2 regions of the Stenotrophomonas sp. LC732 genome follow, and region 2 is predicted to be linked to the other one. Evidence: riboswitches for the same ligand, from Rfam matches in the RefSeq annotation. Region 2 holds a riboswitch; the other holds the start of a gene.

Region 1 (10,422 bases), 360 kb from region 2:
GGCTGCTACGAGTGCGTCGAGCCGCAGGTGTCCAACCTGTTCAAGCGCGAGACCCTGTCCGGTGACTTCCTGCAGGTCAACCGCTACCTGGTCAACGAGCTGAAGAAGCTGGGCCTGTGGACCGCCGACATGCGCGATGCCATCAAGCTGGCCGAAGGCTCCATCGCCGGCGTGGCACAGATTCCGGAAACGCTGCGCGAGGTCTACCGCACCGCGTGGGAACTGCCGATGCGTTCGCTGATCGACATGGCCGCCGAGCGTGGCGCCTTCATCGACCAGTCGGCCTCGCTCAACCTGTTCATGGAAAGCCCGAACATCGGCGCGATGTCCTCCATGTACATGTACGCCTGGAAGCAGGGCATCAAGACCACCTACTACCTGCGTTCGCGCCCGGCCACCAAGATCGCCAAGACCACGGTCAGCGCTGCGGCCCCGGCCAAGGTGTTCAGCCCGGACGAAGCCATCGCCTGCTCGCTGGAAAACCCGGAAGCCTGCGAGGCCTGCCAGTAAGACACCGCGCGGTGGGTGCCGACCGTTGGTCGGCACTCGAACACCTCGCACCTGTAGAGCCGAGCCATGCCCGGCTGCGGAAAAACACCCACGGTAGCGCCGGGCCACGCCCGGCGGCTCACCCAGGAATTCAAGGAAACACCCATGGCCGACAAGCCCAAGCAGATGCTGCTCGATCCCGGTTTTGAACTGACCCTGCGCCCGATGCGCTACCCGCAGTTCTATGACATGTACCGGAATGCGATCAAGAACACCTGGACGGTGGAAGAGATCAACTTCCAGATCGACATCACCGACCTGCACAGCAAGATGTCGCCGGGTGAGCGCCACCTGATCCACCGCCTGGTCGCGTTCTTCGCCACCGGCGATTCGATCGTGTCCAACAACCTGGTGCTGAACCTGTACCAGCACTTGAATGCGCCCGAAGCGCGCATGTACCTGTCGCGCCAGCTGTATGAGGAAGCACTGCACGTGCAGTTCTACCTGACCCTGCTGGACAACTACCTGCCGGATCCGGAAGAGCGCGCCAAGGCGTTCTCGGCGGTGGAGAACATCGACTCGATCAAGAAGAAGGCCGATTTCTGCTTCAAGTGGATCGACTCGATCCAGGACCTGACCCGCATCGAGACCCGCGAACAGCGCCGCCAGTTCCTGCTCAACCAGATCTGCTTTGCCGCCTGCATCGAAGGCCTGTTCTTCTTCGCTGCGTTCGCCTACGTGTACTACTTCCGTTCGCGCGGCCTGCTGCCGGGCCTGGCCTCGGGCACCAACTGGGTGTTCCGCGACGAGAGCGCGCACATGGAGTTTGCGTTCGAGTCGGTGCGCGTGGTGCGTGAGGAAGAGCCGGACCTGTTCGACGACGAGATGAAGCAGCAGGTCTACGACATGCTGGCCGAAGCCATCGAATGCGAAGTGCAGTTCGCCGAGGACGTGCTGTCCGGTGGCGTGGCCGGCATCTCGACCCGCGACATGCGCCAGTACCTGCAGCACTGCGCCGACCAGCACTTCGCCAAGCTGGGCATGGAAAAGAAGTACAACGTGCGCAACCCGCTGCCGTTCATGGAACTGCAGGACGTGCAGGAGCTGACCAACTTCTTCGAACGCCGCGTCTCGGCCTACCAGGTCGGCGTTCAGGGCGAAGTCGCCTTCGACATGAACTTCTGATCGAACCGGCCAGGCCTGCCGCAACGAAGAACCCCGGCCAATGCCGGGGTTTTTTGTTTCCGTAGCGTCGAGCCACGCTCGACTGCTGCTCGCAAGAAAGTCGAGCATGGCTCGACTCTACAATCAGCGCCGCCCTTCCACCGCCATGCGCACCGCCAGCCCGGCCAGCACCGTGCCCATCAGCCAGCGCTGCACCATCTGCCAGGTGGGGCGCGCGGCCAGGAAGCCGGCGATGCTGCCGGCGGTCAGCGCGATCATGCCGTTCACGCTGACGCTGACCAGGATCTGGGTGGAGCCCAGCACGATCGACTGCATCAGCACGCTGCCTTCGCCGTCCGGGTGCAGGAACTGCGGCAGCAGCGACAGGTACATCACCGCCACCTTCGGGTTCAGCAGATTGGTCAGGAAGCCCATCGTGAACAGCTTGCGCGGGCTGTCCTGCGGCAGGTCGCGCACCGCGAACGGCGAACGGCCGCCGGGCCTGAGCGCCTGCCAGGCCAGGTACAGCAGGTACAGCGCGCCGCCGATGCGCAGCGCGTCGTAGGCGAACGGCACGGTCATCAGCAGGGCGGTGATGCCCAGTGCCGCACACAGCATGTAGAACACAAAGCCCAGCGCCACCCCGCCCAGCGAGATCAGGCCAGCCATCGGCCCCTGGCAGATCGAGCGCGAGATGACGTAGATCATGTTCGGCCCGGGCGTGAGCACCATGGCCAGCGAAACCAGCGCAAAGGCCAGCAGGTCGGAAGTGGCGGGCATGGGCAGTCCTGGCAGTGGGCGTGGCGCAGTGTAACGCCTGCCGCAGGCGCGGCCTGCGCAGGCACCGCTGCCGGGTGACCGTTGCACGTGCATGCCGATGGCCATCACGCCGGTCGCTTAGAATCCGCAGCACCCCACACCGAAGCACCCTCATGACCCCGATCCCCGAGACCGTGCCGCCCACCGAAGTGCGCATGGCTGAAATCGTCTTCCCCAACCACACCAACCACCTGGGCACCCTGTTCGGTGGCCAGGCATTGGCATGGATGGACAAGGCCGCGTTCCTGGCCGCCGCCCGCTATTCGCGCCGCACCGTGGTGACCGCGCGCAGCGACCAGGTCGACTTCAAGCTGCCGATCCGCATCGGCCAGATGGTGGAAACCATCGGCCGCATCGTCGAAGTCGGCCGCAGCTCGATGAAGGTCGAGGTGGAACTGGTCGCCGAGGACCTGCACAGCGGCGAGCGCAAGCTGTGCACCCGCGGCCACTTCGTGATGATCGCGCTGGACGAGGAAGGCCACCCGATCGCGGTGCCGCCGCTGCCGGCCGCCTGAGACCAGCGGCTGAACCGGTGCTTGCGGGGGCGCTGCGGCGCCCCCATCTGGCAGCCATGACCCTGCCACTGACCGACTTCATCGACCGCGCCGAGCGCCTGTTCGTGCTGACCGGCGCGGGTTGCAGCACCGCCTCGGGCATACCCGATTACCGGGACGCCGACGGCCAGTGGAAACGCACGCCGCCGGTGACCTACCAGGCCTTCATCGGCGAGTCGACCACCCGCCAGCGTTACTGGGCGCGCAGCCTGCTGGGCTGGCCGCGCTTCGGCCTGGCCCGGCCCAACGGCAGCCACCAGGCCCTGGCCGCCCTGGAAAGCCGCGGCAAGCTGCAGGTGCTGCTGACCCAGAACGTGGACGGCCTGCACCAGCGCGCCGGCAGCCGCAACGTGATCGACCTGCATGGCCGCCTGGATCTGGTGCGCTGCATGAGCTGCGAGCGCCGCAGTGGCCGCGAGGATTTCCAGCAGCGCCTGCTGGACGCCAATCCCGGCTGGGACGCGCTGGAGGCCGGCATCGCCCCCGACGGTGATGCCGACCTGGAGACCGATTTCTCTAGCTTCGTGGTACCCGGGTGCCCGCACTGCGGCGGGGTGTTGAAGCCGGACGTGGTGTTTTTCGGCGAAAACGTGCCCCGCGAGCGGGTGGAGGCGGTGCACGAGCACCTGCAGCAGGCCGATGCGGTGCTGGTGGTGGGCTCGTCACTGATGGTCTATTCCGGCTTCCGCTTCGTGCAGGCGGCGGCGAAGGCAGGATTGCCGGTGGCGGCGCTGAACCGCGGCCGCACCCGTGCCGACGACCTGCTGTTGTTCAAGGATGAGCGGGACTGCGCTGAAGCCTTGTCCGGTTGGGTGGCGGGCTGAGCCGAGCGTCGGCTTGGCTCTACAAGGGGCTGTCGGCGCTCGGCGGCATGATCGGCTGCGAAACAGCGATCCATCCAGACGGTTGATCCAGGAGCCGCGCAGCGGTGCAATACGCACCCCCTACGTCGTTCATCACCCCCTTGAGCCAGCTGTTTTCGCCGATCTCGTTCGGCCCCCTGACCCTGTCCAACCGCATCGTCATCGCGCCGATGTGCCAGTACTCCGCCGAAGACGGCCGCGCCAGCGACTGGCACGCCATGCACCTGGGCAACCTGGCGCAGTCCGGCGCCGGCCTGTTGATCCTGGAAGCCACCGCGGTCGAGCCGCGCGGCCGCATCAGCTGGGCCGACCTTGGCCTGTGGGATGACGGCACCGAGGCCGCGCTGGCACAGGTGCTGGCCAGCGTCCGCCGCTGGTCGCCGATGCCGCTGGGCATCCAGCTGGGCCATGCCGGCCGCAAGGCATCCACCGCCCGTCCGTGGGACGGGGGTGGCCAGTTGCCGGCCGGCGATGCGCGTGGCTGGGCCACCGTGGCGCCGTCGCCGCTGCCGTTCCATGCCGCCGATCCGGCACCGCAGGAACTGGACGAAGCCGGCATCGCCGAGGTCATCGCCGCCTTCGCTGCCAGTGCGGTGCGCGCCGAGCGCCTGGGCTTCGAGCTGATCGAGCTGCATGCCGCGCACGGTTACCTGCTGCACCAGTTCCTGTCGCCGCTGAGCAACCGCCGCACCGATGGCTACGGTGGGTCGCTGCCGAACCGCCTGCGCCTGCTGGTGGAAGTGTTCGACGCGGTACGCGCGGCGGTGTCCGACAAGGTCGCCGTGGGCGTGCGCATTTCCGCCAGCGACTGGGTCGAGGGCGGCTGGGATCTGGTGCAGAGCGAAGCGCTGGCCCAGGTGCTGGACGCGCGCGGCTGCAATTTCCTGCATGTCTCCAGTGGCGGCCTGGACGAGCGCCAGAAGATCACCGTCGGTCCGGGCTACCAGGTGCCGTTCGCGGCGGCGATCAAGGCCAAGGTGCGCATGCCGGTGATCGCCGTGGGCATGATCACCGAACCGGAGCAGGCCGAATCGATCCTGCGCCATCGCCACGCCGATGCCGTGGCCCTGGCGCGCGGCATCCTCTACGACCCGCGCTGGCCGTGGCATGCCGCCGCCGCATTGCGCGACAGCGTGGAACCGGCGCCGCAGTACCTGCGCTGCGAGCCGCGCGATGCGCGCGGCGTGTTCAAGGCCTGAGGCTCACACCCGCCAGGCCGGCGCCATGCCGGCCTGCAGGTGCTCGAACAGCGCGCGGATCTTGGCGGTGAAGTCGCGGCGATCGCTGACGCAGAAATAGACCTCCATCGGCTCCGGACGCCACGTGCTGTCGGCGCCGAACACGGCCTGCAGGCGTCCATCGCGCAGGTAGGGCTGGGCCACGAACGCAGCCAACCGCGTGATGCCGGCACCGGCCGCCGCCAGCGACGCCAGCGCATCGATGTCATCGCAGACCATGCTCGGCGGTAGCACGGCGTCCACACGCTGGCCGTCCTTCAGCAGGCCCCAGCGCAACGGCCGGCCATCGGTGGGGAAGCGGTGCAGCAGCCCGCGATGGCTGCCCAGATCCGATGGTTCCTGCGGGGTGCCATGGGCCTTCAGGTAGGCCGGCGAGGCACAGAACACGAACGGAACACGCGCCAGCTGTCGCGCGACCACCCCATCCTCCAGCTGCGCCCCGATGCGGATGCTGGCATCCACCGCCTCTGGACCATGCTGCACGGCGCGGTCGGTCAGGCGCAGTTCCAGCTGCAGCTGCGGGTAGCGTTGCTGCAGTGACGGCAGCAACGGGGCCAGCACGTGGCGGCCGAACGCGCTGCTGCTGGCGATGCGCAGCGGCCCGGCCGGTTCGATATCACCGGAGGTGACCATCGTCTGCGCGCGCGCCAGGTCGGCCTCGATGTGGCGGACCTGCGCCAGGTACAGCGCGCCGGCCTCGCTGAGCGCCAGCTGGCGCGTACTCCGGTTCAGCAGCCGTACGCCCAGATGCGCTTCCAGCCGGTTGATGTTCTGGCCGACTGCGGTGGCGCTGATGCCAAGGATGCGGGCCGCGGCGGCAATGCTGCCGGTCTCTGCGGTGCGGGTGAAGCTGCGGATCAGTTGCAACAGGTTCATGACCGACCAGCTTGCCACGGTGATGGCCAAGTATCGCTTGGGACTGAACCAAGCGGTTCGGTTGCATCGGTGATCATCCGGCTGCTGGGCAGGAAGCTGCCCTACACTGTGGCGATGCGCCCCGATTCCATCCTCACCCTGTCCTGCCCCGACCGTACCGGCATCGTCTATCGCGTGTCCGGCCTGCTGTTCGACCACGGCTGCAACATCCTCGACGCCCAGCAGTTCGGCGATGAGGAAAGCGGCCGCTTCTTCCTGCGCGTGCATTTCGACCGTGACGCCGGCCTGCCGCTGGAGACCGTGCACGCCGCGATGGCCACGCTTGCCGAAGGCTTCGGCATGGACTGGCAGCTGCATGATGGCCGCCGCCGGGCACGCCTGCTGGTGCTGGTCAGCAAGCAGGGGCACTGCCTCAACGACCTGCTGTTCCGCGCCCACAGCGGCCAGCTGAAGGTCGACATTGCCGCGGTGGCCTCCAACCACGCCGACTTCGCGCCATTGGCCGCGTCCTACCAGGTACCGTTCCACCACCTGCCGGTGACCGCCGATACGCGTGCGGTGCAGGAGCAGCAGATCATCGACCTGGTCGAGCGCGAGCGCATCGACCTGGTGGTGCTGGCGCGCTACATGCAGATCCTGTCACCCACGCTGTGCCGCGCGCTGGCCGGGCGTGCGATCAACATCCACCACAGCTTCCTGCCCAGCTTCAAGGGCGCGCAGCCGTACCACCAGGCGCACGCGCGCGGGGTCAAGATCATCGGCGCCACCGCGCACTACGTCACCGAGGATCTGGACGAAGGACCGATCATCGAACAGGACGTGGCCCGCGTGGATCACGCCATGGCGCCGCGCGAGCTGGTGCGGCTGGGCAGCGATACCGAATCGCTGGTGCTGGCACGCGCCGTGCGCCGCCATGTGGAGCACCGCATCCTGCTCAACGGGCATCGCACGGTGGTGTTCCGGTAACGTGCTGCCCCTTCCAGGTCCGCCGGGCATGGCCCGGCGCTACCCACGGGTGTGATCCGGTAGTGCCGGCCGCTGGCCGGCAACTGCAGGGATCCAGGCGTTGCCGGCCAGCGGCCGGCACTACCGTTGTGGGTCAGGCGGTCGCGATTCCCGCCTTGCCCAGCGCATCGCGCACCATCGCGTCGTTGGCTTCGGTCACCGGCCGGGTCAGGTCCCACAGGAACTTCACCCGGAAGCCGGACTTCACCGCATCCTGCGCGCTCCACAGCACGCAGTAGTCGCGGGCCAGGCCGCACACGTGCACTTCGCGGATGCGGCGTTCGTGCAGCCAGCCGGCCAGGCCGGTGGCCGGGCGTTCGCCATCGGGGCCATGGTTCTCGCGGAAGGCGCTGTACGAATCCACCTGTTGGCGCGTGCCCTTGCGCAGGATCAGGTCGGCCACGGTCCAGTCCACGCCCGGGTGCAGCGCGGCACCGGCGCTGCCCTGCACGCAGTGGTCCGGCCACAGGGTCTGCGGCTGCGCGTGCAGCAGGATGGTCTCGAACGGGCGTTGGCCGGGGTGCTGGCTGGCGAACGAGGCATGGTCGGCCGGGTGCCAGTCCTGGGTCGCCACCACGGTGCGGTAGCGGCGCTGCGCCAACAGATCGGCGATCGGTGCCACCAGCGCATCGCCCTGGTCGCAGGCCAAGGCGCCACCGGGCATGAAGTCCGGCTGCAGGTCGATCACCAGCAGGGCGACATCGGCGGGCAGGGCGGTCATGGCAGGTCCGCTACAACAGAAGGGGCGACCAGCGTGGCCGCCCCATGCCTGCACGTCAATCGCCCTGTGGCGTCCCAGCGTCCTGCCCGTAGTACAGCAGGCCGATCCTGATCCGCTCGCGGCCATTCTCGCGGCGATGGCGGTTCGCATCGCGAAGCGAGTACACGCAGCCGCAGTATTCCTGCTGGTAGAACTGCTCGCGCTTGCTGATCTCGATCATGCGGCTGGCGCCGCCGCCCTTGCGCCAGTTGTAGTCCCAGTACTGCAGGCCTTCATAGCGCGAGGCGGCGCGGATCCCGCAGTCGTTGATCTGCGCCATGTTCTTCCAGCGCGAGATGCCCAGCGACGAACTGATGGTGTCGTAGCCGTGCTCGTGCGCATACAGCGCGGTGCGCTCGAAACGCATGTCGAAGCACATCGTGCAGCGGATGCCGCGTTCGGGTTCGTTTTCCATGCCCCGCGCACGGCTGAACCAGTTGTCGGTGTCGTAGTCGCAGTCGATGAAAGGAATGCCGTGCTGCTCGGCGAAGCGGATGTTCTCCTGCTTGCGCAGCTCGTATTCCTTCACCGGGTGGATGTTGGGGTTGTAGAAGAAGATCGCGTAGTCGATCCCGGAGGCGGTGATCGCCTCCATCACTTCGCCGGAACAGGGCGCGCAGCACGAATGCAGCAGCAGGCGCTTGCCGTCGGCGGGCAGGGTCAGGGTGGGGCGTTGGAGCTCGGTCATCGTCAGGTACCGCATGGACCGCCGGCAACGGCGGTGGCCCATGCATCAGTGCGTGGGTGAACGGGTCTGGCCGGATACCGTGAACAGGACGCGCGCGGCCATGCTGCCTGCACGCGCAGGACAACGACGGCCCCGGCAACCTCCCCGCGGAGATTCCAGGTCGAGTCAGGGGACGGTCGTGTCCCCCGGCCGGGGCCGGTATTCGGGCTGATGGACACGGGCCGCAGCCCACCTACTACCCGCCGCTTCCCAGGCGCGAGCCCAGTGCTGTTGGCAGGATTCGTTTCCATTCACCGCTGCGGGGCAGCTCCGGAATGGACGCGCGAGGCGCCTTCACCGGATTCCCGTTTAATTCCCTCCCCGCGCCGCAGCGATGGGAGGGATACCTTCGGCGTGTGCAAGGTGGACCTGTTGGTGGCGCCGGTCAAGAGCGCAGGGGTCAGAACCCGCTACGCTGCAACGGGATCCGACCCCAGCGGAAGGAAGGGGTCGGATCCCGCTGCCACGCAGCGGGCTCTGACCCCGGTCGGGATGCACCTTCAATGCCCCACGGCCGCCCGCGTGCGGATGTCGTCCAGCCGCTGGTCGTGCAGCAGGCGGCCGTTCTCCCACACGGTCACCATTGCGTCCTCGAAGCCGTCCGGCAGGGTGTCGTCGCCGTTGGCCGGCAGTGGCACCGTATGCAGGCTGCCATCGTCCAGGCGCCGCAGCAGGCGCATGCGGCCGCGCTTGCTGGTCTTGCCAGCATCGGTGACCGGATCCTTGTAGACGTCGATCCACTCACCCTCGACCCTCGCCGCCGAGCACTTCAGTGCGAACTTCTGCGTATCGCGGTCCAGCCGCTGCAGCAGCGCACCGCCCATGCCGAAGGCTACGTTGTCGGCGGCGTAGCCGTCGTCGGTGATGCGTTGCAGGATGGTGCGGATGGTATCCGGGTTGATGCCATCGCCCTGGATCACCCGCACGTGGTTGAGCACGCGGTAGCCCTTGCCGTTGAGGGTGTGGCCGAACGCTTCATCCAGCCGGCGCAGGCTTTCGGCAACCACCTCCACCGGGTCCCCCGAGTCCGGGCGGATGACCAGGGTGGCGCCCGAGGCGATCACGTCATCGCGCAGGGTGGTACCCCAGTGCTCGCTGATGGCGCGGTAGATGTCATAGCTGTCCGATACCACCGCCACGATCGCACCGGGCGTGCCGAACTGGCGCAGCATGTTGCGGTAGGCGTCCACCTCGCGCTCGCGGCCCCAGCTGGTGATGGTGCTGTGCTCGGCGGCGGGAATCGAATAGCCGGCCATCGGCGCGTGGTAGTGCGCGCGCGCCAGGCACAGGGCCGAGACCGTATCGGTGCCGAGGAAGTTGACCAGGTGCGCGGCACCGCCCAGCGCGGCCGATTCCAGGCTCGAGACACCGCGCGCGCCGAAGTCGTGCAGCTTGAACGGTAGCTGCCCCTGCGGATCGTCGCTGGTCTGCTGCAGGAACGCGGCAATGGTCTGCCGTGCGTGCCAGCTGATGGTGGCCACGGTGACCGGGTACCACACGCGCAGCAGCAGCGTTTCCAGGTACGACGGCACCCAGAACGCGGCCGGATCGGTCGATTCAATGGTCATCAGTGCCTGGTGGGTGGGCACCACGCTGCCTTCGGGCACGGCGCGGATGCGTATCGGCAGATGGCCGCCAAGCCGGTCGACGATACCGCGCCAGCCGACCTCGTTGAACGGTTCGCCATGCGCGGCGAACACCGCAGCAGCGTCGTCGATGTCGGCGTGGGTGACCGGCCGTGCCAGCGCGTCCTTGAGGATCGCCTGCAGGCCGAAGAACACCGTGCGATCGTGCAGTCCGCCACGTGATTCGACGTAGAAGAACGTGGCATCGGTACCCGGCGGGTACTGCAGCCAATGGCTGGCCTTGTAGCTGTCGGTGTTGAGGAGAAGATTATCGAGGTAGTGCATGACGGAAGCTCCTTCGC
Region 2 (10,422 bases):
GACGCGTTCTACGCGTCGGTGGAGCAGCGCGACGATCCGTCACTGCGCGGCAAGCCGGTGGTTGTGGCATGGCGCGGCGCGCGCTCGGTGGTGTGTGCGGCGTCCTACGAGGCACGCGTGTTCGGCGTGCGTTCGGCGATGCCGGCGCTGCGCGCCGAACGCCTGTGTCCGGACGCGATCTTCGTGCCGCCGGACTTTGCACGTTACAAGGCGGTGTCACGCCAGGTGCGCGAGATCTTCCTGCGCCACACCGACCTGGTCGAGCCGTTGTCGCTGGACGAGGCCTACCTGGACGTGACCGAGCCGAAGAGCGGCATCGAACTAGCCACCGACATCGCCCGCACCATCCGTGCGCAGATCCGCGAGGAGACGAACCTGACCGCTTCAGCCGGGATCGCGCCGAACAAGTTCCTGGCCAAGATCGCTTCGGACTGGCGCAAGCCCGATGGCCAGTTCGTGATTCCACCGCAGCGGGTGGACGCGTTCCTGCTGCCGCTGCCGGTGAACCGGGTGCCCGGCGTCGGCAAGGTGATGGAAGGCAAACTTGCCGCGCGTGGCATCGTCACCTGCGGCGACCTGCGGCAGTGGTCCCTGGTCGACCTGGAAGAGGCGTTCGGCAGTTTCGGCCGCAGCCTGTACAACCGTGCACGCGGCATTGACGAGCGGGCGGTGGAACCGGACCAGCAGGTACAGTCGATCTCCTCGGAGGACACCTTTGCCGAGGACCTGCTGCTGGAAGACCTGGGCGAGGCGATCGTGCAACTGGCGGAGAAGACCTGGAATGCCACGCGCAAGACCGAACGCGTCGGCCACACCGTGGTGCTGAAGCTGAAGACCGCGCAGTTCCGCATCCTCACCCGCAGTTTCACCCCGGAGCGCCCGCCGGAATCGATGGAAGAACTGCGCGACATCGCACTGGCCCTGCGCGCCCGCGTCGACCTGCCGGCGGAGACGCGTTACCGCCTGGTCGGCGTCGGGCTGGGTGGGTTCCGCGAAAAGGAGGCCGTGGTGCAGGGGGAATTGTTCGAGCACGGACCGAACGATTCCACATCCCTCTGATCGGCAAAGGCGGGGTCAGAGCCCGTTGCGCAGCAACGGGATCCGACCCCAGCAGATTGCCGAGATCTGTCGAAGGCGAGGTGGGTCCGGTTGCGGGGGTGTGAGCGGCATGGATGCCGCGACCAAGCCCCCATGGACGGGTTCACGGCGTCCCCTGCCATCGGACCCACCCCGCCAACCCACAGATATCCAGCTGTTGCCGTTGCATTGAGCAGGTGCAGGGCGCAGCCCTGCAAAACAACCCTTTACCTTAAGGCCACTGCATCTCGCCCTTGGCCACCTTCGCGCTCAGCTCCAGCGATGCGACGCCGTCCAGCTTCGGGTAGCGCGCCTGCATCGCTTTTACCAGCGCCGTACTGTCCCTGGCCTTTGCCGTCTCGGCATCGAACGCGCGGATGTAGTCCGCGGTGAAGCGCAACGCACTGGCATCCAGCGCCGCACCCGGCGCGTAGTGCCCCGGCACCACCACCTTCGGCTTCAGTGCCTGCAACCGCTGCAGGGTCTGCAGCCAGTCGGTGTGCGACTTCGGCGTCTGCGTGTCGGCCATCCACACGTGCTCGCCGGCCACCACCGGAATGCCACCGACGATCGCGCGCAGCGACGGCACCCACAGCACCGTGCGGTCCGGGGTCGGGCCATCCAGGCCGATCAGCGGCAGGCGCTGGCCTTCCAGCTGCAGGGCATCGCCATCCAGCACCTGCGGCAGCACGATGCGCGCGGGCACGTCGGCACCCATCTTCGGTCCCCAGTAGGCCAGCTTGCCGGCCTGGGTCTGCTGGATATGGGCGACGGTCTGCGCGGTGGCGACGATGCGTGCCTGCGGGAACGCGTCCTGCAGGGTGGCCAGGCCGAAGTAGTAGTCCGGATCGCCGTGGCTGATGTAGATCGTGGTCAGCTGCTTGCCGCTGGCGCGGATCAGCTCGACCAGCTTGCGCGCATCGCTGGCACCAAACTGCGCATTGACCAGGATCGCGTCGTGGCGGCCTTCGATCAGCACCGAGGACACCGAGAACATTGCCTGCGGGCCGGGATGGAAGGTCTGCAGGTGCAGCTGGGATTTCGTCGCCGCCGCCGGCGCCGTGGTGGCCGGTGCGGCCAGCAGCGGCGCACTGGTGAAGCTGGCGGCCAGGGCGAGGGGAAGCAGCAGGGCAGCGGTACGCATGGGAATTCCTTGTGTAGAGCCGGGCCAATGCCCGGCTGCATGTTCGCGTAGAGCCGAGCGCGGGCTTGGCTCTACATGGGACGTGCGTGGATCAATACGCTGCGGTGATGATCTGCTTCGGATACGCGTGCGCTTCCAGCTCGGCGACGAACGCCGCGCCATAGTCGGCGTAGCTGATGCGGCTGTGGCCGCTGGTATCGGCCAGGAACGCCTTGGGCTGCACGCGGTACTGGCCGCGCTCTTCACCCGGGCCGATTTCGGCGGCCGGCGAGAAGAAGGTCCAGTCCAGGTCGTCCACTGCCTGCAGGCGGTTGAACGCCTCGCGGTGGGCCAGCGCGTACGGCTTGTAGGCCTCCGGGAAGGTGGGGGTGTCGACCAGCTGCACGCCGGGTGCGACTTCCAGGCTGCCGGCACCGCCAACCACCACCAGGCGCGGCACGCCGGCCTTGCGCGCGGCAGCCGCCAGCTGCGCGGCGACCTCGCCGACGCGGCCGATGTCATCGCCCGGGCGCGGGCCGTAGGCACTGGCGAGCACGTCGTGGCCGGCGATGGCGGCAATCAGCGCGTCCTGGTCATCCAGCGAGGCGATCACCGGATGGGCACCGGCCAGCTCGGCCGGGAGGTCCTGCGCGCTGCGCACGATGACGGTGAGTTCGTGGCCGCGGGCCAGCGCGTGGCGGGCGATCTGGCGGCCGATGTTGCCGGTGGAACCAACGAGGGCGATCTTCATGGCAGGACTCCGTGGGGCGCTGTGGGGTGGGAATGGCGCCACTCTAGGCCGCTGCAGTCGCTCGAAAAGCAGCGTATAACGCGCTTGTTTGTTGCATGGATCGAGCATATGGACCGATTGACCGCCATGACCGTGTTCGTCGAGGTGGCCGAGCGCGGCAGCCTGACCGCGGCGGCAGAGGTGCTGGACATGTCGCGGGCGATGGTCAGCCGCTACCTGGCTGAGGTCGAGGGCTGGCTGGGCGCACGCCTGCTGCACCGGACCACGCGCCGGGTCAGTCTGACCGGGCCCGGCGAGGCGGCACTGGCGCGCTTCCGGCAGATGCTGGCGATCGGCGAGGAACTGCAGGGCGAGCTGGCCAGCGATGATCCCGAGCCGCATGGCACGCTGCGGGTGACTGCCAGCGTGTCGTTCGGGCAGAGCCACCTGGCGCGGGCGGTGGCCGGCTTTGTTGCGCGCCATCCGGCGGCACGCATCGAGCTGCTGCTGGTCGACCGCACGGTCAACCTAGTGGAGGAGCGGGTGGACCTGGCCGTGCGCATCGCGCGCCAGATCGATCCCAGCCTGATCGCGCGGCGGCTGGCCACCTGCCGCTCGGTGCTGTGCGCGACGCCGTCCTACCTGCAGGCACGCGGCACGCCGACTGCTCCCGAGCATCTGGCCGCGCACAACTGCCTGACCCACCACTACGTCGGCAAGAGCCTGTGGCAGCTGCACCGAGACGGCCGTTCGCTGTCGGTGGCGGTGGGCGGCAACATCAGCGCCAACGAGGCCTCGCTGCTGCTGGAGGCGGTGCGGGCCGGTGCCGGTATCGCCATGCTGCCGACCTACCAGGTGGCGCCGCTGCTGCGTACCGGCGAGCTGATCGAACTGCTGCCCGAATTCAGCCTGGACGAACTCGGCATTCATGCCGTGTACGCGTCACGGCGACAGCAGCCCGCTATCATGCGGCGATTCCTGGACTACCTGGCCGAGTGTTTCGCCAGCCCGGCCTTCCAGGATCTGGATTGGCGCCCACCGGGCAAGGAGAACACATGAACCATGGACAGGCCTTGATCGACCACAACCGTGCTGCCTGGGACCGCCAGGCCAGCGAAGTGCGCGAATGGTCGCGCCCGGTGGAAAGTTCAACCATTGCCGCCGCGCGCGAAGGCCGCTGGCAGGTGCATCTGACCCCACGCGCGCTGCCATTGGACTGGCTGGGCGATGTGCGTGGCCGCCGCATCCTGTGCCTGGCCTCGGGCGGGGGCCAGCAGGCACCGGTGCTGGCCGCTGCGGGCGCCGACGTCACCGTGTTCGATCTCTCCGACGGGCAGCTGGAACAGGACCGCAGCGTGGCGGCGCGCGATGGCCTGCAGCTGCGCACGGTGCAGGGCGACATGCGCGACCTGCACGTATTCGCCAACGACAGCTTCGACGTGGTGTTCCATCCGATCTCCAACCTGTACGTACCCGACGTGCGCCCGGTGTGGACCGAATGCCGCCGCGTGCTGGCGCGCGACGGCATGTTGATGGCCAGCTTCTACAACCCGGTGCTGTTCGTCGGCGCGCGCGATCCGCAGCTCGATGCGCAGGGCCTGATCCGGCCGCAGTACGCCATTCCCTATTCGGACCTGGAAGACCTGCCCGCCGCAGAACGTGAGGCGAAACTCGGCCGCGGCGATGCGCTGACCTTTGGCCACAGCCTGACCGAACTGATCGGCGGGCAGCTGGATGCGGGGTTCGTCATTGATCGCTTCATGGAAGACTGGCAGCCGCAGCCGCGCTTCCTGATCGACCGCTACCTGCCCACGTTCCTGGCCACCCGCGCACGCCGGATCGGTTGAGGCGGATCGGCGCAGAAACCAGCGGCGTACAATGGGCGGCCCCACGTCGTGCAGGTGCCGTCCCTTGTCGTATCCCTATCCGCTGGTCGTGTTCGACCTAGATGGCACGCTGGTCGACAGCGCAGCTGATATCGCCGAAGCACTGAACCGCACGCTGGAAGACATCGGCATGGCACGCGTGCCGGAAGCCACGGTTCTGGGCTGGATCGGCGACGGTGTGCGCCGCCTGGTCGAGCAGGCCGTGCATGCCGCGGGTCGTGAGGTCGACCTGGCCGAAGTGATGCCGGTGTTCATGGCGCACTACCGTGAGTGCCTGCTGCGCAGCCCGCGCCTGTTCGATGGCGTGGCCGAAGCGCTGATGCAGCTGCGTGCAGGCGGTGTTCCGCTGGCGATCTGCACCAACAAGCCCGAAGCGCTGGTGCCGCCACTGCTGCAGCACCTGGGCATTGGTGATGCGTTCGCGCTGGTACTGGGCGGCGATTCGCTGCCGCAGCGCAAGCCCAGCGGTGAGCCGCTGCGGCACATCGCTGCGCACTTCGGGCTGGCGGTGGATGCCTGCCTGATGGTGGGTGATTCGTTGACCGACTACCGCGCCGCCGAAGAGGCAGGCATGCCGATCGCACTGGTGCGTTACGGTTATCCGCGTGGCCTGGACCTGGCCACCGCACAGGCGGTGGCGGTGATTGACGACCTGCGTGAGTTGCCGGGGCTGGCCGCGGGCGTTCGGGTGTAGAGCCGAGCCCACGCTCGGCTGCTTCATTGCGTGAGCCGAGCATGGGCTCGGCTCTACAGTAGATCGGCGCCGGGCGATGCCCGGCGCGCGCCTTCATTTCGGCTGGTAACGCACGCTCAGCTGGTACTCGCGGCCGGGCTGGTTGAACCACGCCACCGTCTCGTAGCGGCGGTCGAACACGTTGGCGGCACGTGCCAGCAGCGACCACGCCGGCGTCAGCGCGTACTCGGCGCGCAGGTCCAGCGTGCCGTAGCCGCCGACCTTCACCGCGTTGGCGGCATCGTCATAGCGCTTGCCCGCACCCTGCACGGTCAGGCCGGCGCGGAAATCGCCGAAGCGGCGGTCGACGTCCAGGCGCGCGGTCTGCTGTGCACGGCGCGGCAGCCAGTTGTCGAACTGGGTGCTGCCATGGGTGCGGTTGCGCGGGTCGGTGTAGCTCAGCTGCGCGTTGAGGTCGAAGCCGGCCAGCAGCACGCCACCGGTCAGTTCGGCGCCACGGATGCGCGCCTTCTCCACCTGCTGCATTTTCATCGTGGACGCATCGTAGGTGATCAGGTCATCGATGCGGGTCTCGTACACGTCCAGGCCCCAATGCCAGCCCTGGCCCTGCTGCGAAACACCGAGGTTGGCGCTCTTGGACTTCTCCGGCTTCAACGTCGGCACGCCGCTCCACGGGTCGTACAGGTCGCTGAAGGTCGGTGCCTTGAAGGCGGTGCCGTAGCTGGCATTGACGCGCAGGCCGTGGTCCAGCTGCATTGCCCAGCCGAGGCTGCCGGTGGCATGGTTGCCGAACTGCTGGTTGTCGTCGTTGCGTGCGCTGGCCTGCAGCTGATGGCGGCCGAAGCGGCCCTGGTACTGCACGAACACGCCGGTGTTGCGACGGCTGTCGACGAGGTAGCCCGCGCTGCTGCCGTCCAGGTTGTCTTCGCTCCAGTCCACGCCGGTGCTCAGCAGCTGGCTTCCGGTCAAGGTGAAGTCACCCTGCAGCGAGGCGCTGTCGCGGTGGGTCTGCGCGCTGCCGCGTGCGCCGAAGTCGCCGAAGTTGTCCGATTCGTTGTCGCTGCGGCCGACGTTGGCGGTGAACGCCAGGCGCCCGGACGGGGTGTAGCGCACCTTGCCGGCCAGCACCTGCTGGCGGGTTTCCGAGTAGTTGTAATAGCCGTCGTAGTGGTTCTTGCCGTCGGCGCGCAGCGCACTGCCTTCCACATTCCACTGGTCGTTGAAGGTGTAGCCGCCACGCAGGCTCTTGGACAGGTTGCGGTAGCCGTCGCGGTCGGGTTCGTCAGCGAAGCAGCCGGTGAACAGCGTCGCCGAGCCACGGCAGGCATCGACGCCATCGGAATGCTGGTAGGCGATGTCGGCGCCGAACCAGCCGCGTTCGGTGCCACCTCCGATGCCGCCGCTGGCTTCGCGCAGGCCGTTGCTGCCACCACCGAGCTGGAAGTGCGGAGCAAAATCGCCCTGGTTGCGGCGGGTGAAGATCTGGATCACGCCACCGATGGCGTCGGCGCCGTACAGGCTGGACTGCGGGCCGCGCACGATTTCCACGCGTTCGATCTGCGCCAGCGGCAGGTCCTGGTACATGGCCAGGCCGAGGTCGGCACTGTTGATGCGCACGCCATCGACCAGCACCACGGTGTGGCCCGAGTTGGTGCCGCGCAGGAACAGCGAGCTCTGCTTGCCGAGCCCGCCGGCATTGGTCAGGTTGATGCCGGCGCGGCCGCGCAGCAGTTCCTGCAACGAGGTGGCCTGGCTGGATTCGATCTGCGCGCGGTCGATCACCTGGGCTGGTGCGATGCTGTCCTGCAGGGCGATCGGGGTGCGGGTGGCGGTGACCAGGATCTGGTCGAGCGCGGTGGTGTCATCGGCGGCCTGGGCCAGCGCGGGCAGGGCGGCCAGCACGGCCAGGGACAGCATTCGGGACTGCAGCTTCATGGGGGACTCCAGGTGCCACGCACGCCCGCGTGGCGAAGGGGAGGAGCCGCGAAGGCAGGCATGCGCCGACGCCGCAGCGCAGGCTGCGGTCATCCAGCGCCATGCCCACCGCACCGCGACCTGAGGCTTCCGGGCCGGTCTCCGGGCTTGCCGCCGGGTGGCGCGAGGCCACCGTCCAGGCGCCTTCCCATGCCTGCGGCACAGTGGCGTTGTTGCCTGGAACTGACGTGCTTACCGTTGCGGGGGCAGCGCCGGCCTGGCGTGGATTCACGCGTCACCGGCTTCCCGTTTCAACCTGCCGGCCGTGGCCGCAGGTCACCTGGAAGTGCGCGCAGTCTACGGCATCGCAGGCGGCCCGTAGCGTCGAGCGTACCCGACTGCCTTTGCTGTGCCCTTAGAATGGTCCCTCGATCCCGTGGTGCCGTTGCCGATGTCCGCCCGTTTTCCGCTGTTCCCGCGTTGCCTGTACAGGACGCACGCATGATCCTCGACCTGGTCCGCCATGCCGGCAACGGTCGCGATGAGTTCCTCGATGGCCGCAGCGATCCACCGCAGCTGGCCCGCCTGCCGCAGGAACTGGTCGAGGCCTACGCTGCGCAGCCCTGGGAACGGGTGATCAGTTCGCCGCGGCTGCGCTCGCTGCACACGGCGATGGCCCTGGCCACCCCGCGCGGGCTGGACGTGGAAGCGGAGGAGGAATGGGAAGAGCTGGATTTCGGCGATTGGGACGGGCAGTCGCTGTTCGACCTGCCGGAGGATGCACTGGCGGCCTTCCATGCCGATCCGCATGCATACCCACCGCCCAACGGTGAGAGCTGGGGCCACTTCGAGCGGCGTATCGCGCGCGCGCTGGATCGACTGCTCGATGATGACGACCCGGTGCCAACGCTGGTGGTCAGCCATGGCGGCCCGCTGCGCATGGTGCTGTCGCAGGTCTGCGGCCTGCCGATGTCGCTGTGCTGGGCACTGCGCATCGACCACGGCACGCGCCTGCGGGTACGGCTGGAACGTGGCGAAGCCGGGCTGGCAGGCGAGCTGCTGGAACTGCAGCAGCCGTAACCCATCGGTAGTGCCGGCCGCTGGCCGGCAGTCTCAGGAATGTTGAAAAGACCACGCAGTTGCCGGCCAGCGGCCGGCACTACCGGTGCGGTCAATCCTCGTCCGCATCCTCGGTCACGCTGTCTTCCGCGTCATCGTCGGCATCGAAGCGCTGCTCATGCACCGGACCCGACGCCGGGCCGGCCGCCTTCAGCGGATGCGCGGCGATGCGTGCTTCGTAATCCTGCACCAGCGCCTCACGCTGCGGCTCGCTCAGTTCCTGCCAGTGGCAGTCCAGCAGCGCGCCTTCCAGCGAGTACAGCAGGTTCAGGCTGGGCTTGAAGCCGGCGCGCTTGACCTTGACGAAGGCGCCGACTGCGCCGGTCGCAACCAGGTCCTCGCGGCTGCGCAGGCCGACCTGGCGCAGCCACGCTGCACTCTTGGGGCCGATGTTGCGCAGCTTCGGTGCGCTCATCCCAGCGCCTCGACGAACACGCGGGCGATGGCTTCCAGGCCGGCCTGGTCATCGGCATCGAAGCGGCCGATCTTCGGGCTGTCGATGTCGAACACGCCGATCAGTTCATCGCCGCGCAGCAGCGGCACCACCAGTTCCGAACGCGAGGCCGAATCGCAGGCGATATGGCCGGGGAAGGCATCGACGTCGTCCACGCGCTGGGTCACGCGCTGGCTGGCGGCGGCACCGCACACGCCCTTGTCCAGCGGGATGCGCACGCAGGCCGGCAGGCCCTGGAACGGGCCGACCACCAGCTCCGTGCCGTCGTACAGGTAGAAACCCACCCAGTTCAGGTCGGGCAGGGCGTGGTAGACCAGTGCGGAGAGGTTGGCCGCGTTGGCGATGCGGTCGGACTCGGCGTAGACCAGGCCACGGGCCTGTTCCAGCAGCTGGGCGTATTGTTCCGGCTTGCTGCCGGTAAGCGAGGCATTGGCGAACATGCCCGCAGTCTAGCAAGCGCGCCGGGCCGGCGATAATGCACGCTCTGTTGCCCTGTTGGAGCCCATCGATGCCGTTGCCCGCTACGCTGCCGCCCGCCCTGTTCATTACCGGCACCGATACGGAGATCGGCAAGACCGCGGCCAGCACCGCGCTGCTGCAGGCGCTGCGCCGGCGCGGCCTGCGCGCGGTGGGCATGAAACCGGTGGCCAGCGGCAGCGAAGACCTGGGGCAGGGCCTGCGCAACGAAGACGCGCTGGCGCTGCAGGCGGCCAGCTGGCCGGTGCCGGACTATGCCGATCTGAACCCGTATGCGCTGCGGCAGCCGCTGGCACCGGAGCTGGCCGCTGCCGAGGACGGCGTGCGGGTGGAACTGGCGCCGATCGTGGCTGCGTTCGCGCGACTGCGCGCACAGGCCGACATCGTGGTGGTGGAAGGCGTCGGTGGGTGGCTGGCGCCGGTCTCGGCCACGCTGGACCAGCTGGACCTGGTGCGAGCACTGCAGTTGCCGGTGCTGCTGGTGGTGGGCATGCGGCTGGGCTGCGTCAACCATGCGCGGCTGACTGCGCAGTCGCTGCAGGCCAGCGGCGTGCAGTGCCTGGGCTGGATCGGCAACCACATCGACCCGGCGATGCAGCGCCAGGATGAGAACATCGCCACGTTGCAGCAGCGCCTGCCGATGCCGTGCTGGGGACGGCTGCCGCATCTGCCGGGTGCGGATGGCGAAGCGCTGAGCGCGCACCTGCTCGAGTGATCCTGGGTAGTGCCGACCGCTGGCCGGCAACCGCATCCACCCGGTGATCCCGATGTTGCCGGCCAGCGGCCGGCACTACCGTGCTGCGGCCGCCAGCTCCCGCGCGATCGCGCCCAGTCGTTCCACCGCGCCAATGAAGCGCGCATCCAGGGTCTGGCAGCACGACAGCCGCAGGCAGTGGCGGTATCGCGCGCCACGTGAATAGACCTGGCCGGGCATGAACACGATGTCCT

Evidence for each region. A riboswitch is a leader RNA that binds a small molecule or an ion and turns the genes downstream of it on or off. The one in region 2 is predicted to bind cobalamin.
Region 1: linked by a shared signal. The riboswitch ahead of ACT6SE_RS22570 (epoxyqueuosine reductase QueH) and the one ahead of btuB (TonB-dependent vitamin B12 receptor) in region 2 are both predicted to bind cobalamin.

The regions. Positions count from the first base shown of each region.
Region 1 is NZ_CP199214.1:4,794,493-4,804,914, forward strand. Features, by position in the region: gene ACT6SE_RS22525 (ribonucleoside-diphosphate reductase subunit alpha) at 1-510, shown strand, start outside; gene ACT6SE_RS22530 (ribonucleotide-diphosphate reductase subunit beta) at 655-1,674, shown strand; gene ACT6SE_RS22535 (LysE family translocator) at 1,798-2,433, opposite strand; gene ACT6SE_RS22540 (acyl-CoA thioesterase) at 2,586-2,987, shown strand; gene ACT6SE_RS22545 (NAD-dependent protein deacetylase) at 3,044-3,850, shown strand; gene ACT6SE_RS22550 (NADH:flavin oxidoreductase/NADH oxidase) at 3,991-5,088, shown strand; gene ACT6SE_RS22555 (LysR family transcriptional regulator) at 5,092-6,003, opposite strand; gene purU (formyltetrahydrofolate deformylase) at 6,118-6,969, shown strand; gene pncA (bifunctional nicotinamidase/pyrazinamidase) at 7,103-7,729, opposite strand; gene ACT6SE_RS22570 (epoxyqueuosine reductase QueH) at 7,785-8,471, opposite strand; cobalamin riboswitch at 8,633-8,862, opposite strand; gene ACT6SE_RS22575 (nicotinate phosphoribosyltransferase) at 8,996-10,405, opposite strand.
Region 2 is NZ_CP199214.1:265,846-276,267, forward strand. Features, by position in the region: gene dinB (DNA polymerase IV) at 1-1,059, shown strand, start outside; gene ACT6SE_RS01355 (MBL fold metallo-hydrolase) at 1,310-2,221, opposite strand; gene ACT6SE_RS01360 (NAD(P)-dependent oxidoreductase) at 2,313-2,951, opposite strand; gene ACT6SE_RS01365 (LysR family transcriptional regulator) at 3,060-3,989, shown strand; gene ACT6SE_RS01370 (class I SAM-dependent methyltransferase) at 3,986-4,777, shown strand; gene gph (phosphoglycolate phosphatase) at 4,842-5,510, shown strand; gene btuB (TonB-dependent vitamin B12 receptor) at 5,604-7,445, opposite strand; cobalamin riboswitch at 7,561-7,783, opposite strand; gene ACT6SE_RS01385 (histidine phosphatase family protein) at 7,926-8,504, shown strand; gene ACT6SE_RS01390 (TfoX/Sxy family protein) at 8,596-8,958, opposite strand; gene ACT6SE_RS01395 (GAF domain-containing protein) at 8,955-9,437, opposite strand; gene bioD (dethiobiotin synthase) at 9,506-10,189, shown strand; gene ACT6SE_RS01405 (aminotransferase-like domain-containing protein) at 10,265-10,422, opposite strand, start outside.